4 regions of the Actinoplanes sp. L3-i22 genome follow, and region 2 is predicted to be linked to each of the others. Evidence: riboswitches for the same ligand, from Rfam matches in the RefSeq annotation. Region 2 holds a riboswitch; each other region holds the start of a gene.

Region 1 (3,737 bases), 4.4 Mb from region 2:
AACGGTACTGGAGACCTCTCCACTTCGTCAACGAAAAGCGGAGAGTTCTCCAGATCACCCCGGGAAGGTCAGGCCGGATGCACCCCGAGCCCATCCAGGATCAGCCCCAGCATCGGCGCCGACCGCTCCGGCGCGGATCGCCACAACGCCCCCGTGAGCTGCAGGAAGTCGGCCGGCTCGGCGTCCACCCGGATGCTGGCGTCGGCCTTGCCCGCGTCGAACAACTGGGTGATCGAGGCGATCACCGGCCCGTAGCTCTGCTCCGCCATCGTCCGGTGCGCGTCCGAGCTGAGGGCCGCGCCCAGCAGATGCTTGGTGCGCATGCCGGCGACCAGGTCCAGGGTCCAGCGCCGCAGCGCCTCGACCGGCGTCAGCTCGGCGAGCAGCTCGGGCACCCGGCCGACGAGCTTCTCGATCTCGTCCTGGTAGATGTCCAGCAGGAGCACCTCACGCGACGGATAGTTGCGGTACAGCGTGCCCGGGCCCACCCCGGCGCGCTGCGCGATCTGATTCATCGAGGTGTTCTCGTCCTCGGCGAAGGCCGCCCGGGCCGCCGCCAGGATGGCGTCCCGATTCCTGCGCGCATCCGACCGGACCATGCAGCTTCTCGCAATCCGCAGCGTTAGTGGAGACCTCTCCGCAACGATAACGCGTGCTCACTCCCGGATCGGAAGGCCCGCCGCCCGGTAGATGTCGTCGATCAGCGACATGGTGACGACGGAATCCTGCGGCGGCGTGAGGTTCGCCGACCGGTTCCGGGTCGCTTCGTCAAAGGCTTTCAACTGATGGACGTACGTCGTGGAGCCGTCGATCCGCTCGCCCCGCTTCTGCCCGTCGGACGCCACCCGGAACCGGTGGAACACGTGCGGCATCGCATAGTTGTCGACCACCATCTCGCCGTGCTCGCCGACCACCTTGGCCCGCAGGCTGAACAGCGCCGACGACCACAGCGAGGCGCGGATCCGGCCCCGGGCGCCGTCGCCCAGCTCGAAGTCGGCGGTCATCGCCCGGTCGACCCGCGGGTCGCGCCGGGTGGTCAGCGCCCGGGCGGCGACGACCTTCGGCTCGCCGGGCGACAGCAGGCGCAGGCAGTGCACGGCGTAGCAGCCGGCGTCCATCAGCGCCCCGCCGGCCAGGTCGTAGTCGTACCGGATGTCGTCGAACTTCGGCAGCGGGAAGCACATCGACGTCTCGACGCTGCGGATCCGCCCCAGCTCGCCGCCGTGCGCGATCGCCCTCATCCGCGCCGCGAGCGGGTGATAGCGATAGTGGAACGCCTCCATCACGACCAGGCCGGTCCGCTCGGCGGCGGCCTGTACCTCGCGGGCCTGCGCCGCGTTCGCGGTCAGCGGCTTCTCGGCCAGCACGTGCTTGCCCGCCTCCAGCGCGGCCAGGATCCACCGCGCGTGCCGCCCGTTCGGCAGCGGGACGTAGACCGCGTGCAATGTCGGATCGGCCAGCAGTTCGGCGTAGCTGTCGTGGACCACCGGGATACGGTGCTCGGTGGCGAACTCGGCGGCCCGGCCACGGTCCCGGGCCGCGATCGCGGCGACCTCGACACCGTCCACCAGCCGAGCGGGCCGGATGAGCGCGGCCGGCGCGATCCGGGCCGCTCCGAGCACACCGATTCTCATGCGGCGCAGTCTATGTGGACCCGGAAGGACGGATGACCATGGCGTGGTGGTGGCAGACGCTGATCAGCGTCGGCGTGGCTCTGCTGGTCGTGTGGCTCGCGGCGCTGGTCGCCCTGCTGGTCGCCAAACCCGGGAAGGCGCAGCTCACCGAGGCGCTCCGGCTGCTGCCCGACCTGCTGCGACTGCTGACCCGCCTGGCCGGCGACCGGACCCTGCCGCGCGGGGTCCGGATCCGGCTCGGCCTGCTGCTCGCCTACCTGGCGATCCCGTTCGACCTGATCCCGGACTTCATCCCGGTGCTCGGCTACGCCGACGACGCGATCATCGTGGTCGCCGTGCTGCGCTCCACCGTGCGCCGCGCCGGGCTGGACGCCGTCCGCCGGAACTGGCCCGGCACCGAGGACGGTTTCGCCGCGCTCAGCCGCCTCACCGGACTCCGCGGGTGAGCGGCCGGGTCATCCTTACGGGTCGGCTCCCGGAGTGTCCCGCTTCACAGATCGACAACGGCCCTGCGTGACCGTCCATGAGCGGAGCGATTCCGCATAGTTCGCGTCTCCCGTGCAAATCGGACACCGTTTGGCCTTGTCGTCACTCAGGGTGACCGTCGCTACATAAGGGACGGCGCCGGAGGGCGGGCTATCAAGGAGGAGCGGCGGGCAACGGCTCACCGCTCGTGTCGATCCGGATCACGCCGAGCCCTGCCCCGATCCGGCCGCACGAACCGCACTGACCAGTCATCAGGCATTCGGGGGCGGGGACGGGGGAACCACACATCGGTCCGGAAGCGGACCTCGGGGTGAAGCCGCCATCGCGGCCGGGCAATCCTTCCCGCCCGAACCCGACAGCTAACCTCGCAGGCGTGCCGGAGGGACCGAGTCACCGTGCACGTTCGTACCTTCCACACGATCGCCCTGTCCGTGGGCTTCGGCCTGCTCACCGGCGGGCTCGGCGTCCCGCAGACCGCCGTCGCCGCCCCGGCGGCCGTCGCGGTCACCCGGGCCCTGCCCACGACCGGCCGGACCGTGGCCGCCAGGTCGCAACTGGCCGGGCTCCGGGTCGTCACCGAGGCGGCCCGGCACCGCGGCAAGCCCTACCTGTTCGGGGCGTCCGGGCCGAACCGCTTCGACTGCTCCGGCTTCACCATGTACGTCTACCGGAAGACCACCGGGAAGAGCCTGCCGCACAAGGCAGACCTGCAGCAGCGGTACGGCCGGGCGGTCAGCAGGTCCGCGGCCCGGCCCGGTGACCTGATCATCCTGCGCAACGGCTCGTACGGCTTCCACGCCGGCATCTACGCCGGCGGCGGCCAGATGTGGGCGGCGCCGCGGGCCGGCAAGACCATCACCAAGCAGAAGATCTGGACCAGCAACTACGTGGTCCGGCGCCTGACCTGACCGCTACTCCGGCTTCCGGCCGAGCAGCAGGGCGAACCGCAGATCGTCGGCCTCGACGGTGAGGTCGACGGTCTCCACGGTGAACCCGGCCGCCCGCAGGTCCCGCCGGACGGTCGGGACCGTGGTGGTGCGGTAGTACATGACGAAGGACGGCGCCACCACGGTATTGCGGACCACCATGGCCAGGTCGAACCCGAGACTCGTCCAGTAGGCCCGGGTGGTCCGCGCGGGCAGCTCGCCGAGCGCGACGCCGAACAGCCCGCCGGGCCGCAGCGCGCGGTACACCCCCTCGAACAGCGCCGGCCGCTCCGAGGGCAGGAAGTGCCCGAGCGCCCCGAACGTCACCGCCAGGTCGAAGCCGGCGGTGAACGGCAGCGCCCGCACGTCGGCCCGCACCAGCGTGGCGGACGGGACCGCGGCGCGCGCCTCGCCGAGCATCCCGGCGCTGAAGTCGACGCCGGTGATCCGCTCCCGGCACAGCCGGTCGAGGGCGGTCAGCCCGGCGCCGGTGCCGCAGCAGACGTCCAGCCCCCGGTCGAACGGCCCGAACTCGGCCAGCGCCCGGACGCTCGCCTCCAGGACCGGGTCCGGGGTACGGAACGGCGTGTGGTCGAACTTCGGAGCCAGGAAGTCGTAGCCGCGTTCGACCGAGGACAGCGCCTGGACACACAGTTCCCGCAGTGACGGCCCTTGAGGTGAGAACACCTGG
Region 2 (3,737 bases):
CGTTGCGGTACTGACACCCGACGGATACTGCCATGTCGATCCGGAGACGGCGCGGTTCGGTGCCCCGATCGGGGGGTCTTGTCCGTTTAAACCCAGTCGGCGCCTGAAAACAGATCCGGCCCCCGGGAGTTCCCGGGGGCCGGACCAAGTAGATGCCGGTGTGCAGGTCGCCTCGCGGCGAGAGGCTCAACACGGCTCCAGCCGAACTGGTATTCCGTGCAGGCGATAGGTGAGGCCCGGGGACACTGGGCACACCGGCATCCGTTGATAACCTTCGGCACCCGCTCATGATTCCAGGAGTGATTGTGACCTGGGTCACAGCCAAACCCGCACTACTCGGCCTTTTCCTTCGCTACGGAGTAGGCCATCTGCAGGAAGTCCGAGACGGCCGTGGCGGTCAGCACGGTCGCCACCAGCCGGGTCAGCCGCGGCGCCAGCACCAGCCCGCCGGTCAGCCCGGTGGCCACCCAGAGGGCCAGGCAGAACGGGCAGGTGATCAGCTCGCCGATGCCGTGCTTGAGGCTGCTGCCGGAGTCCCGGACCTCCTCGTTGAGCTCGGCGGCCCCGGCCGGCTCGGTGTAGCGGGTGAACGGCGCCCGCAGCGGGCTGGTCACCGAGTCCTTGGCGATCAACCGGCTGAGCTTGTGGGTGGCGAGCGACAGCAGCGCCACGTCGGCGAGGGCAGGGCGCTCCGGGACCGGGCGGCCGGTGAGTCTGGCGGCGGCGGCCAGGCTCGCCGCGAGCGCGCCGAACGCGCCCATGGCGGCCAGGTACCCGCCCAGCGGCCGGTGCTCGTGCGGTGCGTAGGCCCGGGCCACCTCGGCGGCCTTCTGCGGCAAGCTGGTCATGGGTGGGGGTCCCTTCGATGTCCGGTGTGTTGACGCTTGCCCCTGCGGGCGATCAGCAAACCCGCCGGTAGTCTCGTGGGCATGAGAGGGCTGTGGACGCCGGCATGGATCGCCCGGCATCTCCTGGCGCTGGTGCTGACCGCGGGCTGCCTGGGGCTGGGCTGGTGGCAGTTCAGCCGGGCGACCGGGGGCAACTCGCTCAGCTGGGGCTACATGTTCGAGTGGCCGGTCTTCGCCGGCTTCGTGGTGTTCATCTGGATCCGCGAGATCCAGCTGTTCCGCCGCGGGCCCGCACCGGCCCCCGCCGAGCCCGCCGAGGAGCCCGTCGTGGCCCCGGCGCGCGAGCCCGGCGCCCCGATCACCCTGGGCCGCCCGGTCCGGGTCGCCGTGCGCCCGGCCGAGGCCGCCGCCACCGACCCGGAGTTGGACGCCTACAACGACTACCTGGCCTGGCTGGCCGAGCACCCCGGAGCCCGCCCCGCCGACTACCGCACCGCCACAAGCTAGAAGGAGACCCCCACCGTGCAGGGCGCCCTCACCCGTTACCGGATCATCGCCTGGATCGTCGGCGTGTTCCTGGTCGTTCTCGTGCTGGTCGGCATGCCGCTGAAGTACATCGGCGACAACGACACGGTGGTCGCGGTGATCGGACCGCTGCACGGCTTCCTCTACATGATCTATCTGCTCCTCACCTTCGACCTGTCCCGGCGCGCCCGGTGGCCGTTCGGCCGGATGGTCCTGGTGATGCTGGCCGGCACCATCCCGTTCTTCTCGTTCTGGGCGGAACGAAAGGTCACTCGCAGTTGGGTGGCGAATACGGCGCTCGAGCCGGCCCTGAACGAATAGATGAAATAACGCACAGCGCGGGCCGAATAACAGCCGGTTATCGGGATTAAGTTCACAATCACGACTATTGGCAAAATTCACCCGCCAAGGACTTGATTTTGTTTTCTACCCCGATAAGTTGATGCGGTTGGTTCGGTCAGCAGCCACAAATCCTCCGGTGGCGCCGGCCAACGCCGCCGAATCCTGGGCGGCGCCGGCCCAACCCCCGGGCCGCGTCGCTCGCCGAGCCGGGGAACCACTATCCCGGGGCGAATCCGCGCGACGCGCGGTAGGGCGCTCTTCCGAGCCCGAGCCCGTCAGCTAACCCGGTAGGCGGCCAGAAGCGGAAGAAAGGCCCCTGACCAGTGCCACACCCCCGAATCAGGCTCCGGGCGCTGGTGGTCGCGCTGACCGCGCTGGCGATCACCACGTCGGGAGCTACGGCCGCACACGCGGCCCCGTCCAAGGCCGAGCTGAAGAAGCAGATCGAGACTGCTCAGCAGAAGCTCGAGGACATCACCGAGGACTACAACCAGAGCACCATCGCCCAGAAGAAGACCGCGGCCGACATCGTGAAGCTGAACGCTTCGCTGAAGCCGGCCGAGCAGGCGAAGAACGCGGCCACCGTGCGGCTGCAGCAGATCGCCACCTCGTCGTACATGACGGGGCGGGTCGGTCCGGCGGAGATCATGCTCAGCAGCAACCAGAGCGATCTCCTGGACCGGATGAGCTATCTCGAGCAGCTCAGCCGGTCGAACCAGGCGGACATCGACAACTTCGCGCAGACCTCCCAGACCTTCGCCGATCGGCAGGCGGCCCTTAAGGCTCAGCAGAGCAAGCAGGCCGTGCAGACCAAAGAGCTGAGCGCGCAGAAGACCAAGTACAAGAAAGACCTCGAGAAGCTGTACGACATGCGTACGGAGGTCTACGGCAGCCCGACCGAGAGCACCGGTTCGTGGACCGGGGCGATCCCCAAGGTCTCCGGCGACGCGGGTGCGGCGGTCACCTTCGCGTACAAGCAGATCGGCAAGCCGTACGGGTTCGGCGACGCCGGTCCCGGTTCCTACGACTGCTCCGGCCTGACCATGGCCGCCTGGGCCGCCGCGGGCCATTCGCTGCCGCACAGCTCGACCGGTCAGCGGACCGCCAGCGGGGTGGCCTACTTCAAGGCCTCGAACAGCGAGTTCACACCGGCGGCAGGTGACCTGGTGTTCTACAGCGGGCACGTGGCGCTCTACGTCGGTAGCGGCATGATCATCGACGCGCCGCACGCCGGCGCGGACGTGTCCCGCCGTTCGGTCAACATCATGACCATCGTGGGCTACGGCCGGATGGCCTGACCTCGCGACACCCCTGGAACAGCAAGAAGGCCGGTGCCCCTCGCGGGGTGCCGGCCTTCTTTTTCGTTGTCAGACGGTCGGTCAGGCGGCCTGCAGGCCCTCGGCCCGGGCCAGCTCACGCAGCCGGCCGAGCGCCTGGATCTCCAGCTGACGGATCCGCTCCCGGCTGAGCGAGAAGCGCGAGGCCACCTCGGTCAGCGAGTGCTCCCGGCCGTCCTCCAGGCCGTACCGCGCCCGCATGATGCCGGCCGAGCGGTCGTCCAGGTGGTTCAGCAGGCCCTCGATGCGCTGGCGCTCCAGTGCGCTCAGCACGATCTCCTCGGGCGACGGCGCGTCGCTGTCGGCGACCAGGTCACCGAGGTTGGTGTCGCCGTCGTCGCCGACCGGAGTGTCCAGGGAGACGGTGTCCTGAGCCCAGCGGGTGAGCTCGTTGACCCGCTCCACGGTCACGCCCAGGGCCGCCGCGATCTGCTCCGGCTCCGGGTCGCCACCCAGCTCACGAACGAGCTGGCGGGTGACGTTGCGCATCCGGTTGACGTCCTCGACCAGGTGCACCGGCAGTCGCACGGTGCGCTCCTGCTGGGCGATGGCGCGGCTGATCGCCTGGCGGACCCACCACGTCGCGTACGTCGAGAACTTGTAGCCGCGCTCGTAGTCGAACTTCTCGACCGCGCGGACCAGGCCGGTGTTGCCCTCCTGGATCAGGTCGAGCATCGGCATGCCG
Region 3 (3,737 bases), 870 kb from region 2:
TGACGCGAAGTTCCGCCGCCGCAGCGAGGAGCGGGTTCGCGAGCTGCGCGAGGAGGCCGGCACGGTGTTCCTGGTCAGCCACAGCGAGCAGTCGATCCGGGACACCTGCGAGCGGGTCATCTGGCTGGAGTCCGGCCTGATCCGCGGCGACGGGCCGACCGAGGAGATCCTCCAGCAGTACGAGGCGTACATGCAGAAGTAGGCATCGTCGAAAAAGAGCCCCGGGCCAGTGGCCCGGGGCTCTTTTTGTGGAGTCAACGGCTAGGTCACCGACAGATGTACGTGGTTCGTGTGGTCGGTCGACGGTGTCCCGCCGGCCCCGCTGTACGACTTCCACCCACTGCTCGGCAGCCAGATCCGTTTGAACCAGATCACGTAGAGCACGCCGAGCGTGTCCGAGTTGTGGATGAAGTAGTTCGCCAGGTTCGTGCCGTAGGTCTTGCTGGCACCGGTGGCCACCCCGCCGAAACCGCTCTTGTCGGCGGCGAAGTCACAGGCCCGGCCCTTCGGGTGCTCCCCGCTGTTCTGGTGCCGGAAGCAGGCGACGTACCGGGTGAAACCGGCCTTCTGCGCCTGCTTCATCGCGTACAGCAGACGCGGAGTGATGCAGCCGGTGGTGGTCGGGTCGTCCTCGGTGCACCCGCCGGAGAGGCTGCCGGACGGCTGGTCGGCGTTGGAACTGCTGCCGGAGGAGTCACCCGAGCCACCCGAGTCGGAGCCCTGGTTCGCGTCCTTCAGGGCCTGCTCGGCCTGGATCTTCTTCTTGGCCATCACGTTGACCTGACGCTGCTGCTCGATGATCGTCGCGTCGATCGCCGTCTTGGCCTTGCCCTGATTCTCCCGGGTGGTCCGCAGGTCGGAGATCGCCTGGTTCTGCCGCTCGGCCACGGTGGTCAGCAGCTGGGCGCGGTCCAGGAAGCCGGCCGAGGAGTCCGCGGTGAGCAGCGCGCTCAGCGGTCCGAGCCGGCCCATCGCGTACGCCTGCGCGGCGTACTTGTTGAGCGAGTCCTGCTGCGGACCGATCGCCGCGTCCAACTGCTTGAGGGCGGCGGCGAGCTTGGTCTGCTGCGTCTTGGACGTCTGCAACTTGGTCTTGGCGGTGACGTAACCCTTGGAGGCCTCGTCGAGTTTGTCGAGCAGGGACTTGGTACCGCCCTCACCGTCGTCACCGGACTCCCCGGGGGCGGCAAGGGGCCGGGGTGCCGCGGCCGCCGGTGTGCCGACACCGGCGATCCCGCTTGCGGCGACCAGCAGCGCGAGAACGGCCACCCATCGTCGCCGCGCAGTCACTTGCTGCACTGGCTGCTTCCTTCCGTCGGCCGCCGGCCGGGTTAGCTGACGGGTTCGGGACGAAGGAAATCCCTACCGCTGACGCGGATTCACCCCGGAAGAAATGTGGATCCCCGGCTCGCTGGTTGTTGCGATTAGGCGGCGGTTCCCGGGCGGGAACCGGAACCGACCATACCCACTCGATCGAGGAATCGACAGTTCTCACACTTATTGCAACGGCCCGGTCACGAGTCGTCACGCCATTACGGAACGTCGTCGGAAGGTAACGGCTTTGGTGGTTTTCCTGACCCTGATGCCGAGTGATATCTCAGGTAAACTGGCCGCCGGTCCTGCCAGGACGGCACCGCCCCCGAGTTGCCGGCAGGCCGCCGCCCAATCGTCGAAAGGCGAACCGGGGAACCAGGTAGTTGGGGTGAATCCGCATTACGCGGTAGGGATAGCTTCCGTCCCGAACCCGTCAGCTAACTCGGTCGGCGGTGACTAGGAAGGATTGTTGATGACCGCACGTCCCCGCCGGTGGCTGTTGCTTGCCCTGGCGCCGCTCGTGGCCACCACGATATTCGTGGCACCGGTCACGCCGGCACTCGCCGCTCCGAGCGGCACCTCGTCGACCCCTGCGGAGGGGGACGAGAGCGATGACCTCTCCGATCAGCTCGAGGCGACCAACCGGCGGTTCGTGAACGCCAAGGCCGCGGTCGCCACCTCGAAAAAGAACCAGAAGCTGCTGGCCACCCAGATCGCCGACGCCGAGAAGCGCCGTGACGCGCTGATCCCGGAGGTCAACGCGATCGCCCGCCAGCAGTACGAGTTCGGCACGCTGAACACGCTGAGCTTCCTTCTCCAGGCGAACAACTCGTCGGACTTCATCGAGAAGGCGGTCTCCCTGGAGGAGATCAACAAGCTGCACGACGCGAAGCTGAACGAGCTGAACACCGCTCTCACCACGATCACCGAGAGCAAGACCAAGCTGGACGCCGAGCTGAAGAACCAGACCACCCAGCTCACCATCCAGCAGAAGCAGCACGACTCGGCCGAGGGCCAGCTCGAGCTGCTCGGCGGCGGCACCGGCATCAACAAGACCATCACGAACGGCTTCGTCGACGCGGTCTCCAAGGTCGCGGCCCCGGCGCCGCGCAACTCCGACGGCGGCTTCTCCGCGGAGTCCTGCAACCAGGACGACCCGACGACCGACGGCTGCATCACCAAGCGGACTCTGCACCTCTACCAGGAGGTGAAGAAGGCCGGCTTCAACAGATTCGTCGGCTGCCATCGCAACGGCGGTCCGTTCGAGCATCCCAAGGGCCGGGCCTGCGACTGGTCACTGCAGAAGAGTGGCTTCTCGGTCGCGCACAACGACGACATGATGAGGTACGGGAACGACCTCACCGCGTTCCTGGTCCGGAACGCCGACCGGCTCGGAATATACTACGTGATCTGGTACAAACAGATCTGGTTCCCGGCGACCGGCAACTGGCACGCGTACCACGGTCCGAGTGACCACACCGACCACGTGCACGTGTCCCTGTTGTAGCGCCGCACCGAACATGAAAAAGCCCCCGGTCCTTCGCGGACCGGGGGCTTTCTCGTTGATACCGGAGAATCAGTGGTGCGGCGTGGCCCGCCGCACCGGCGCGCGGCCGGCCGGCTGGGTCGGCGCCGGGCCCACCGGGCCGGCCGACGGGATCGACATGGACACCGGGCGCACCTGGGTGACCTCGATCTCCTTGCCGTGGTGCAGCAGGGTGAGCCGCGCCGAGCCGCCCCCGTTGCGCAGGGAGTAGGTCACCTCGTCGGCGGTGACGTTGACCCGCAGGCGCAGGCCGTGCCAGAGCAGCGAGAAGTCCAGGTTGTTGATCCGGCTGGGCAGCCGCGGCGCGAACGACAGCTGGCCGTTGAAGTCCCGCATCCCGCCCAGGCCGGCGACCAGCGCGATCCACGAGCCGGCCAGCGACGCCACGTGCACGCCGTCCCGCGCGTTCTGGTGCAGGTCGTGCAGGTCCATCAGGGCGGCCTCGCCCAGATAGTCGTGGGCCAGCTCGAGGTGCCCGGTCTCGGCCGCCATCACGGCCTGGATGCAGGCGGAGAGCGACGAGTCCCGGACGGTCCGCGCGTCGTAGTACGCGAAGTTCCGGACCTTCTCCTCCGGGGTGAACGCGTCACCGCGGATGTACATCGCCATCACCAGGTCGGCCTGCTTGACCACCTGCTTGCGGTACAGATCGAAGTACGGGTAGTTCAGCAGCAGCGGGTAACCCTCCGGCGGGGTGTTCTCGAAGTCCCACTCCTGGAGCCGGGTGAAGCCCTCGCACTGCTGATGGACGCCGAGCTCCTTGTCGTACGGGATGTGCACGGCCGCCGCCGCGTCCCGCCAGGAGGCCGCCTCCTCGTCGTCGACCCCGAACCGGCGCGCCAGGTCCGGGTGCCGCTTGCAGGCGTCCACCGCGGTC
Region 4 (3,737 bases), 4.2 Mb from region 2:
GTTCGAGCAGGGCCAGCGGGTTGCCGCGGGTCTCGGCGACGATCCGGTCGCGGACCCGGGCGTCGACCAGGCCGGGCAGTACGGTGTCCAGCAGCGCCCGGGCGTCGGCTTCCGGCAGGCCTTCGACGAGCAGTTCGGGCAGGCCGGTGAGCAGGGTGTCGTCGGCCGGGGTGCGGGCCGCGAAGACCAGGGCGACGGATTCGGCGTCGAGCCGGCGGGCCACGAAGGTCAGGATCACCTCGGACATCCGGTCCAGCCACTGCGCGTCGTCGACGACCACGACGAGCGGCTGGTCGACGGCGGCCTCGGCGAGCAGGCCGAGCACGGCCAGGCCGATCAGCAGCGCTTCGGGCGGTTGGCCGGCGCTGAGGCCGAACGCGGTGGAGAGCGCGACCCGCTGCGGCTCGGGGAGCCGGTCCAGGTACGGCAGCAGCGGCGCGACCAGCTGCTGCAGCGCGGAGTAGGCCAGCTCGGTCTCCGGCTCGACGCCGGCGGCACGGACGACCCGGGTGGCCGGGGCCTGCCCGACCAGGTAGTCGAGCAGCGCGGACTTGCCGGTGCCGGCCTCGCCGCGCAGGACCAGGACCCGGCTCTGGCCCGATCGGACGTCGCGGATCAAGCGTTCGAGCTGGTCACGTTCGCGGGACCGGCCTCGGAGTCCGACTGAGCTCAGCACGCTGGGAGCGTACCTGGCGCCCGTTCGGTGACCTCCTGCAGCAGATAGCCGTTGCCGTCCGGATCGGTGAACGAGGCGAACGACCCGTAGGACAAACGCCCTGGATACAGGCCCGGTACCCGCTTCTCGGTGCCCGCATGGTGGAACACGCCGTCCGCGTCGTGGAAGATCTCACTGACCCGCACGCCCCGGCCGGTCAGCTCGGCGCGGGCCTCCTCGATGTCGCGGACGATCAGGTGCACGTTCTCCATCGAGCCGGGCGCGGCGGTGCCGATCCCGGTCCCGAACGCGATCGAGCAGGGCGAGCCGGGCGGGGTGAACTGCACCACCCGGTAGTCCGGGCCGCACACGTAGTCGAGGTCCTCGCGCCAGCCGAGCTGGTTGTAGAACCGCTTGGCCCGATCGATATCGGTCACCGGCACCGCGATCAGCTCCAGCCGATAGTGCATGGCTCAGATCCCGCGGAAACGGGCGGTGCCGCGCGGAACGCCGGGGGCGATCACCACCACATCGAAGGTTCGCATGGCGCAAATACTGGCCCGCCGGTCCGACTGATCGAGCCCGGGACTTGCCCTGGCCTTCGGTGCCCGGGTACCCGGGCGATCACGGCGGGTATGCGGCTGACTCGGGCGCGCTTGTCGTCGTACCCAAGCAAATGCCGTTGTTTTTTGGGTTTTATCCGGCACGAACAAGATCAAATCGGTCGAATAGCGTGAAGAGCGTCACTATCCGGGGCGAAAAACTTGGTCGATGGGCCGCCGGTGTGGTTACCGTCGGTCGTCCCGCGATGGCGGGCACTGTGGACGGTCCGCCGAATCCTGCCGCCGATCCACGGACACGAATCGAAAGGCAGGAGCGGGGGACCCACTTCCGGCGCGATGTTGGAGCTCGCGCCTCGGGGTGAAGCCGCGTGTGACGCGGCCGGGCCACTCTGCCCGAACCCGACAGCTCACCTCGCAGGCGTCGAGGAGAAAACCCATGTCTCGGATCGGTAGACGAACGCGCCTTGCTGCCCTCGGCCTGATTCTCGCGGGCGGAGTCATCCTCGCCCCGGCGGCCCCGGCCAGCGCCGCAAGTGTCAATTGGGACAAGCTCGCGCAGTGCGAGTCCGGCGGCAGGTGGCACATCAACACCGGTAACGGGTATTACGGCGGCCTGCAGTTCAGCCGCAGCACGTGGACGGCGAACGGCGGCGGGAAGTACGCGAAGACCGCGGACAAGGCCACCAAGGCCGAGCAGATCGCGATCGCGAAGAAGTTGTACGCCAAGCGGGGCCTGAGCCCGTGGCCGGTGTGCGGCAAGAAGGCCGGCGTGAAGATCTCCTCGCCGGCGAAGAAGAAGACCACCAAGAAGTCCACGAAGTCGAACGGGAAGACCTACGTCGTCAAGTCCGGCGACACGCTCGCCAAGATCGCCGCGCGCTACCACGTCAAGGGCGGCTGGCGCACGCTCTACAAGGTCAACAAGAAGGTGCTGAGCTCGCCGAACCGGATCTATCCCGGTCAGCGGATCAAGCTCTGATCCGGCGCGGCCGGGTCATCCGAGGTACCGGCTGATCCCCGGATCCAGCTGAACGGTGACCCGGCCGTTGCGGTCCCAGCGCTCCAGCGTCCACCAGTTGCCCTGCCGGCGGACCGTGACCTGAACGTTCGCGGACTCGCCGTGCCAGGCCTTGCCGCCCGCAGAGACGCCGTACTTCGCGCGGGCGAACATGCCGACCTTGGTCAGGGCAGCGCACGCGCGGCAGCGGCCGTCCTCGGTGACGACGCAGTCGCCGCAGGCCGCGCCCTGGCACAGCCGGCACGGGCGGACCGCCTCCGGGCAGGCCGGGCAGGTCGAGCGCAGGCAGTGCGTGCACCAGTCCAGCCGGCCGGCCAGGTGGTGGTTGCGGCAGGCCTGCAGGGTGCTGTGCGCGACGCCGGTGACGTCGTCGACGACGTACCCCTGCCGGATTCCCGGCGCCACGTCGTAGAGGATCGGCACCTGGAAGCCGTCGGCGAGCTCCCAGGTCTCGGCGACCCGCAGCCCGACCGCGATCCGGACCACCTCGGCGGGCCGGCGGCGCAACCGCCGCAGCAGCTCGGCGGTCAGCTCCTCGGGCAGGTCGAGCGGCGCGGCCGGGGCCTGCGCGGCCGGGGCGCCGACCGCCTGCCGGGCCTCGGCGGGCTCCATCTCCTCCCCCGGCGGATGCTCGACGATCCGCGGGACGACCAGCTGCTGCACCCGGCGGGCGCCCTGGACCTGCACGCCGGTGAACTCCTCGCCCCGGGTCACCGCGGTGACGTCGGCGAGCCGGTGCGGCGCGAGCAGGGTGGCGCCGACCATGCCGCGGTTCATGTCGCCGGGGGACTTGCTCAGGCCGTGCCAGGCCGGCCGGGCGCCGTCGCGCCGGACGCCGAGCTGCGCGTGGCGGCCGACCCGGGCGAGCACGGCCTCCCACGGGCCGAGCGCGGCGTGGGCGACGACCTCCGGCTCGGGCTGCCAGTCCTCGGCGGCCCAGCCGGCCCGATCGCCGGGCTCCTGCCACTCGGCGACCGTCTCCGAGCTGTGGATTCCGCGCCCATCGATGCCGGTGTTCTCATCGAGGATCAGGCGGCTCACGCTATGCGATCTTACTCGGGCGACGCTTGCGCGATGACTTATCGACATGCGCCGGTCCTTTCCGGACAGCAGGATCATCGAAATGATTAGCTTTCCGTCCAGAAGGGCGCTGCTGGCCGCGACGCTCGGGCCGGTGCTGTCCCTGACAGCGCTGGCCGTGCCCGCCTCCGCCGCGGAGCTGTCCGCCTTCGACGCGGTGAACCAGTTCATCGGCACCGAGTTGGACACCACGCAGAACAAGAGCAACGACGCGTACGGCAACACGTTCCCCGGCGCGGCGGTGCCGTTCGGCATGGTGCAGCCGAGCCCGACCACGTACAAGGCGGGCAACGCGCAGGTCGGCGAGAAGGGCGGATACGAATACACCGCGAGCCTGATCCGCGGATTCGGGATGACCCGCTACTCCGGCACCGGGTGCACCGGGCGGTTCGGCGGCTACGAGTTCCCCACCATCCCGTAC

Evidence for each region. A riboswitch is a leader RNA that binds a small molecule or an ion and turns the genes downstream of it on or off. The one in region 2 is predicted to bind cyclic di-AMP.
Region 1: linked by a shared signal. The riboswitch ahead of L3i22_RS25335 (C40 family peptidase) and the one ahead of L3i22_RS05810 (NlpC/P60 family protein) in region 2 are both predicted to bind cyclic di-AMP.
Region 3: linked by a shared signal. The riboswitch ahead of L3i22_RS01785 (hypothetical protein) and the one ahead of L3i22_RS05810 (NlpC/P60 family protein) in region 2 are both predicted to bind cyclic di-AMP.
Region 4: linked by a shared signal. The riboswitch ahead of L3i22_RS54470 (transglycosylase family protein) and the one ahead of L3i22_RS05810 (NlpC/P60 family protein) in region 2 are both predicted to bind cyclic di-AMP.

What each region holds. Positions count from the first base shown of each region.
Region 1 is NZ_AP024745.1:5,687,834-5,691,570, reverse strand. It holds gene L3i22_RS25350 (TetR/AcrR family transcriptional regulator) at 69-599, opposite strand; gene L3i22_RS25345 (Gfo/Idh/MocA family protein) at 657-1,634, opposite strand; gene L3i22_RS25340 (YkvA family protein) at 1,667-2,080, shown strand; cyclic di-AMP (ydaO/yuaA leader) riboswitch at 2,360-2,509, shown strand; gene L3i22_RS25335 (C40 family peptidase) at 2,516-3,028, shown strand; gene L3i22_RS25330 (class I SAM-dependent methyltransferase) at 3,032-3,733, opposite strand.
Region 2 is NZ_AP024745.1:1,257,929-1,261,665, reverse strand. It holds gene L3i22_RS05830 (GAF and ANTAR domain-containing protein) at 1-17, opposite strand, end outside; gene L3i22_RS05825 (DUF1360 domain-containing protein) at 333-848, opposite strand; gene L3i22_RS05820 (hypothetical protein) at 930-1,355, shown strand; gene L3i22_RS05815 (DUF3817 domain-containing protein) at 1,371-1,694, shown strand; cyclic di-AMP (ydaO/yuaA leader) riboswitch at 1,893-2,024, shown strand; gene L3i22_RS05810 (NlpC/P60 family protein) at 2,039-3,013, shown strand; gene L3i22_RS05805 (RNA polymerase sigma factor RpoD/SigA) at 3,095-3,737, opposite strand, start outside.
Region 3 is NZ_AP024745.1:385,546-389,282, reverse strand. It holds gene L3i22_RS01790 (ABC transporter ATP-binding protein) at 1-202, shown strand, start outside; gene L3i22_RS01785 (hypothetical protein) at 262-1,299, opposite strand; cyclic di-AMP (ydaO/yuaA leader) riboswitch at 1,305-1,441, opposite strand; cyclic di-AMP (ydaO/yuaA leader) riboswitch at 1,650-1,783, shown strand; gene L3i22_RS01780 (hypothetical protein) at 1,787-2,821, shown strand; gene L3i22_RS01775 (glycoside hydrolase family 65 protein) at 2,891-3,737, opposite strand, start outside.
Region 4 is NZ_AP024745.1:9,049,238-9,052,974, forward strand. It holds gene L3i22_RS40665 (LuxR family transcriptional regulator) at 1-676, opposite strand, end outside; gene L3i22_RS40670 (VOC family protein) at 670-1,125, opposite strand; cyclic di-AMP (ydaO/yuaA leader) riboswitch at 1,476-1,654, shown strand; gene L3i22_RS54470 (transglycosylase family protein) at 1,655-2,197, shown strand; gene L3i22_RS40680 (hypothetical protein) at 2,213-3,277, opposite strand; gene L3i22_RS40685 (GH92 family glycosyl hydrolase) at 3,360-3,737, shown strand, end outside.